2 regions of the Paraglaciecola aquimarina genome follow, and region 2 is predicted to be linked to the other one. Evidence: riboswitches for the same ligand, from Rfam matches in the RefSeq annotation. Region 2 holds a riboswitch; the other holds the start of a gene.
What was found. A riboswitch is a leader RNA that binds a small molecule or an ion and turns the genes downstream of it on or off. The one in region 2 is predicted to bind thiamine pyrophosphate.
Positions count from the first base shown of each region.

Region 1: it holds a riboswitch for thiamine pyrophosphate, as region 2 does, so the genes downstream of both, RS130_RS18300 (TonB-dependent receptor) here and thiC (phosphomethylpyrimidine synthase ThiC) in region 2, are expected to answer to the same signal.

Region 1 is NZ_JAWDIO010000002.1:3,707,171-3,710,594, forward strand. Features, by position in the region: gene RS130_RS18295 (TonB-dependent receptor) at 1-261, opposite strand, end outside; gene RS130_RS18300 (TonB-dependent receptor) at 258-1,691, opposite strand; TPP riboswitch at 1,780-1,883, opposite strand; gene RS130_RS18305 (hypothetical protein) at 1,985-2,851, opposite strand; partial or broken gene RS130_RS18310 (tRNA(Met) cytidine acetyltransferase TmcA domain-containing protein) at 3,268-3,424, shown strand, end outside.
Region 2 is NZ_JAWDIO010000002.1:364,182-367,605, forward strand. Features, by position in the region: partial or broken gene spoT (bifunctional GTP diphosphokinase/guanosine-3',5'-bis pyrophosphate 3'-pyrophosphohydrolase) at 1-1,169, opposite strand, end outside; gene rpoZ (DNA-directed RNA polymerase subunit omega) at 1,272-1,544, opposite strand; TPP riboswitch at 1,696-1,796, shown strand; gene thiC (phosphomethylpyrimidine synthase ThiC) at 1,947-3,424, shown strand, end outside.

The DNA of each region.
Region 1 (3,424 bases), 3.3 Mb from region 2:
GCTAACTTCCATTCCGTAGTTTTTACCATCAGCTGCGTTGTTGATAAAATCGATAAACGATTGGTCTTCTACAATGGAGTTTTTAAACTGTACATCATCACGTTCTTGATAAAAGGTACTGAAATCGAGGGTCAAAGTGCCATCTTCATTAGTCCCCTTAATACCAAACTCTAAGCCTATTAATGACTCAGCAGCAAATTCCACATTATCTAATACAGCTTGTTGTAAAACGGGATTCTCGATGTCGTCTAGCTTGCTCATGGCCTGGCCGTTAACTCCCCCATTTTATAACTTCTTACTAAGCTTAAATACAACATACTGGTATCACCTACATTTTGGTGATAGCTCAACTCTGCCCCCCAGTCATCATGATCTAAGTTTCTATCTAGAGAATTAGAATCTACATAAGACAATTCTTGTGAGGCTAATCGTAGGCTAGAAGTTAGCCATTGGGTATCAGATAACACGTGTTTATATTGGCCGAATAAAGCGTAATTTTTTCTATTCACCGAACTTAAGAATGGGCTGCTCAACCATGTATATTCACGTTGTAAATCTTCATCTTCCTTAGAATAATACAAACCAACAACCCAGTCGTTATCTACACTATCTTTGCTCGATAGCTTAATTTGTACAGAACTATCTTCACGCTCTCTGAAATAATAATCGGTAGAAGAATATTCAACGTACCAGCCATCTGGATCATTGACTGTATCCTGCGGCGCATATCCCACAAACGTCCAATCTTCATCATAGCCGTAAACTAAATCTGCTTGCATGGCACTGGCTTGAATTTGTAAATTTGCCCACTCTAAGCCTTGGTAATCGGCTGTCACGCCTAATGCTTCACTTTCTTGACTGTCGACCACAGGTTCATCTGACAAGGTAGTTCTATCTCTCGCGATAGAGAAAGTATCGTAACCATTATCAACATCAATTAAGTGCAGCACTGTTTTAATCGATAGGTTATCTGATACTTGCCAATTCAGCTTCGCTCTTGCAGTAAGTTCATCGATGCCATTAGTGTCGTCTCGGCCTAAAAACGTATTGTCGATAAAACCGTCACTTTTGTTTTTATGTACTGACAACCTATAGTCAGTTGCATCACTTATAGCGCCACCTGCGGCCACACCAACATTCCAACTATTGTAGTTAGCCACACCAAATTGAGCATTGATACTCGGAGCGTCAGAGGCTTCGGTAGTGATAACATTGATCATGCCGGCTAATCCATCAGCACCAAAGCGTGCACTATTTGGTCCTTTAAAAATCTCTACTTGTTGTACATCAAACGTACTGGCACCCGCCATTAGGCCTGAGTAATTAATACCATCTACTAAATAACCAACCGACGGGTTAACTGGATCGGTAAATTGACTACGCTCACCAATACCACGAATTTGCACGAAACGGCCGCGACTTGCGCCAGATGCAAAATTGACATTGGCAGCACGATTTAATAATTCTTCTATATGTTGAGCCTGACGTTGCTCGATGACTTGTTCGGATAATACAGAGATGCTAGCGGCCATTTCTGACAAAGGCGTAGAGGTCAAAGCTCCGTGAACGGTAATTTTTTCGACTTCTTGCGTATCGGCATATTTTTGGCCTGACGCTTCTTGAGCAAACACTTGTGAACTGGCTAATACAACACTGATTAAGCTAGCCAAAGATTTTTTACTGAAATTCATTCTAGGATCTCTTCATTAGGGAGTGAAAAGATCCGGCTTTACGGCAGATAAATGGGGGTTATATTTTTGCTATTTATTCTTGCTACTTATATAAGTGCCTTACCATTCCTACGCCGGCATTATCCGGATCAGGTTTAAGGGTTCGAAATAACGATTTCAATCTCAGCCGCTAGGGCACCCCTTGGTTTTAAGTAAGAAAATCTGTGACTTACTTAAGTGGTGGCATTCTAACAGGCAAACACATAGGTGCAAGCCGCTTTTAGAACGATAAAAGCATAACTATTAGTAAATTTTCATTTTGACCAGTTTCTGAGTGGAGAAAAGGCTCCTTCCTGAGTGATCCACACATCTCCTTTGGGCGTTACACATAAACCTTCTACTTGTTTGAATCGATCTAACAAAAAAGATTTCACCAATTTAAAATCTTGGTTGAGTATCGCGACAAAAGGATAAAATCTGCCGAGACCTTTTAGTTCGTACCCTAGCAAAATAAACCGTTTATTTTTGGCGTCATAATCACCACCTGTCACAATATCAGGTAAACCTTCAATTGATTGAAATGGTCGAATTTTTTGTTCTAAAACATCCTTTTCAAGTCGGTAAATATACAAATTGTTGGTACGCCAACTTTTAGAAAAAAGATAAAGCTGCTGCCCCATACTAACAATCGATTCAGAATCAAAATCGTGATTTAAATACTCATTCCCTTTGATTGAATTATCTAAGTAGTGGAGCCTAATGGTATTCTTTACTTGACCTAAATCTTGCTTATCAACTGTGTGGATCTGTACGAACTTTCGCTTACCATTGTTATTGCCAACATCACCGATATAAAAATGTTTCTTGTCGCCGGTTAACGACTCCCAATCTTTATTCTTAATATTTATAGGAAGTGACGACTGCAGATTACCGCTATCATCCAATTGATAAATAATAGGCTTATTGCCCGAATCATTTACGGTATAAGCACTGCCATCTTCTGGGCAATATAACGCTGACGTTTCTCTAAGCTCAGCAGGCAATGGCAACTCACTTAGAATACTAAAGTTAACGGTATTTTGAGCCACAGAGCTACATGCAGTTAAAGAATTAAACAATAAGACGATCAGTAGTAATCGATACAACAATGGCACTTCCTCACACATTTGCGGTTGATTCACAACACTACGCCAAAATGCTTAAATATATAATTGAGTTTGAACTATACATCTAACCCTTATTTATTTTGTAAATCAAGACGTTCCAATGGATAGCCAATATAATTTATGTGGGCTGTATTAGCACCTATGGAATCGAGAGTATAAATCCCTTGCAAAAGACACGCTTTATCCAAAGGTCAGAATAGACAAAAGATCAATTGGGCTTTTGTAAATGTCAATGTCTGCTATTAGAATGGCAATATGCCGTCGTAAAATAGGCCTACATATTTAACAGATAAAATCACATTCGTATTCTTATCTATCTTTGCTTAAACTAGCGCCTAATTATTCCTTAATTAATAAAGAATCAGCACACTTTGACAAGCCAATTAAAACACTGGTTAACTACACGCCAGCCTCCCCTATGCCACCGACAATTGTTAGTTATAAGTGGCGAAAAAGACTGGGCTAGAGACATTGCCTACACAACCTTTGTTCAGCCAAAGCAGTCTAGTGTGCTATGGATAGGTGACCATCCTTCAGAGGTAGCTAAAATACAGGTCAAAAATTACCGCACCGAATTGGGTCGCGAGT
Region 2 (3,424 bases):
TATATTTCATCTGGAAATAAATCCGTTTTAACACTTTCAATAAATTCAGATGAAGAACTGGCACTTTGCTGCAATTCTATTAAAGACTGTATCCACTTCTGTGCCCGTACTTGAGCCGTGGTATCATTGTTATCGTTAGAGTCTTTATACACCCAATGTGCCGCTACGCCCTTGTCTGCCATTTGATCCATGTCATGGGTACGAATTTGAATTTCTACCGGAATACCATGTGGTCCAATTAACGCGGTATGCAATGACTGATAGCCATTGGTACGCGGTATGGCAATGTAATCTTTAAATCGACCTTCAATCGGTTTATACAGACCATGCATGGCCCCAAGCGCTCGATAACAGCTGTCGACGGAGTCAACTATGATTCTGAATGCATAGATATCCATCACTTCGTTAAACATCAATTCTTTATTTTTCATCTTTCGATAAATAGAATAAAGATGCTTTTCTCTTCCTGTCGTTTGCGCGTTAATGCTCAACTCGGCTAATCGGCTGGTTACTTCTTTCTGGGTATTTTCTATGATTTCTTTACGATTACCGCGAGCCTGTTTAACAGCTCCTTTTAACGCTCGAAAGCGTAGCGGATACATAGCTTGAAAGCCTAATTCTTCTAATTCATTCTTAATATCATGAATACCTAGGCGATGGGCAATGGGGGCATAGATGTCTAGAGTTTCGCGAGCAATGCGCCGTCTTTTATCTGGTCGTAACGAACCTAAAGTGCGCATGTTATGAGTACGGTCGGCCAACTTAATCAAAATGACACGGATGTCTTGCACCATTGCCATCATCATTTTACGAAAGTTCTCGGCTTGAGCTTCTTGTTTGTTACTGAAGTGAATTTTGTCTAATTTACTCACCCCTTCAACGAGCTCTGCTACGGTTTGCCCGAATTCGCCACTTAGGTCTTCTTTGCTGTACTCGGTATCTTCAATTACATCATGTAACAGCGCCGCCATAATGGTTTCATGGTCGAGTCGCATGTCGGCTAAGATTGCCGCAACCGCTACAGGGTGGGTTATATAAGGGTCGCCACTAGAACGCATCTGTCCACTGTGGGCATCTTGAGCTAGCACAAACGCTCGCTGAGCATCCGCTACCCATTCTGGCGGCAAATAGTTTTCTAACTTTTGTTTTAAACCCTCAAAAAGATACACAAATACTGCTTTTAGTAATTAATCAGGTTATTAGAATACGAGGAAAAAGGACACAAGCCAACGGCTAACACTAATAAATGTAGCCGTAAGCTAAAAAAAACGTTATTCTGCAGAAAGAATATTCGCTACAGAGGCAAATTCTGCTTGATCTTGCTCTTGTTGATCACGGAGGGTTTCTGCGTCTAATGTATCAGCAGTGACCAGTCCTTCTTCAATTTCACGCAATGCAAGAACAGTAGGCTTATCTGTGCCTCTTGGAACTAAAGGGTCTTTACCTTCAATTGCAATTTGACGAGCACGACGAGCGGCCACTAGAACCAAATCAAAACGATTGCCAATTTTATCTACAGCATCTTCAACTGTTACGCGAGCCATGATGATCTCCATCGGGTGTTAATATGAAAAAAAGGTCGCATAGTGTACTTATTAATTAAGCACTTTAAAAGCTATTTGATCGGCAAATGATCAATCTAACCGAAATAAATTAAAATACCTTGAATCTTTTTTCTTCTTGCCCGTATACTAAGCGCTCTTGTCGGAGTGCCTTTTTAGGCTGAGACCGTTAATTCGGGATCCGTTGAACCTGATCGAGTTAGTACTCGCGAAGGAAACAAGCGAGAGCATGAATCTATGATTTTTAATAATTAAGATCAAATATTTAGCTCCGTTAACCAATAATTTCATGGTCAAACTATCAACCTGAATTACTGGTGCTTTTCAACAAAATACCTCTCCAGACAAGCAACTTCCTTTTCAACTGTATTTGTGAGATTGCTAATGTCAAATCGTCGTCAAACTCGTGCGCAAGCACAACAATTTATTGATAATTTAAAACCCTTACTCCACCCCAATTCAAGCAAAGTGTACTTACCAGGGATCCAACATGATATCCAAGTTGGTATGCGAGCAATTCAACAGACCGATACTATTCTAGGAGGAACCGAGTCTGAACCTGTGACAGAAGCTAATCCTGACATAATGGTTTACGACTGCGCTGGGCCCTACTCTGATCCTGATGCCAACATTAACGTACGTCATGGCCTACCTAAGCTTAGAAGGGACTGGATTATTCAGCGTAAAGACGTTGAACAATTGCCAGATGCCAGCTCACGCTATACCCAACAGCGTATGGCTGATGATGGCTTAGATCACCTACGTTTCGACTCACTAGATAAACCACTTAAAGCCAAAGCAGGCAAATGTGTCACGCAAATGCACTACGCTAAAGCAGGTATTATTACTCCAGAAATGGAATACATCGCGATTCGTGAAAATATGGCTAGAGAACACGTTAGCCAAGATGTCTTGACTCAAAAAGCGGCTGGACATGCTTTCGGTGCCACAATCGGACAACCCATCACCGCTGAGTTTGTACGGGATGAGGTGGCTCGCGGACGAGCAATTATTCCGGTTAATATTAATCACCCCGAAGCCGAACCTATGATCATTGGTCGTAACTTTTTAGTTAAAGTCAACGCCAACATAGGTAACTCAGCTGTAACCTCATCTATCGAAGAAGAGGTAGAAAAATTGGTTTGGTCGACTCGCTGGGGCGCCGATACTGTAATGGATTTGTCTACTGGACGATATATTCACGAAACTCGAGAATGGATAGTACGTAACTCACCAGTACCTATTGGCACAGTGCCTATTTACCAAGCCCTCGAAAAGGTCAATGGCGTCGCCGAAGATCTAACTTGGGAAGTGTTCCGCGACACCTTAATTGAACAGGCCGAGCAAGGCGTGGATTATTTTACTATTCATGCCGGCGTGTTACTGCGTTACGTTCCCATGACCGCTAAGCGACTAACCGGTATTGTATCTCGCGGCGGTTCGATTATGGCGAAGTGGTGTTTGTACCATCACAAAGAGAGCTTTTTGTATGAACACTTCAGAGAGATTTGCCAACTGTGTGCAGCCTACGATGTGTCATTGTCATTAGGTGACGGCATGCGCCCAGGCTGTATTGCTGACGCCAACGATGAAGCCCAATTTGCCGAATTACAAACCTTGGGAGAGCTGGTGAAAGTCGCTTGGGAATACGATGTACAGACTATCGTCGAAGGCCCTGGACATATTCCTATGCAACTCATAAAAGAGAATGTTGAGATGCAACTTGAAATCTGTCATGAAGCACCGTTTTATACCCTTGGTCCGCAAACAACAGATATCGCACCAGGCTATGACCACTTTACTTCGGGGATTGGTGCCGCTCAAATTGGTTGGTATGGCGTCGCGATGTTATGTTACGTCAC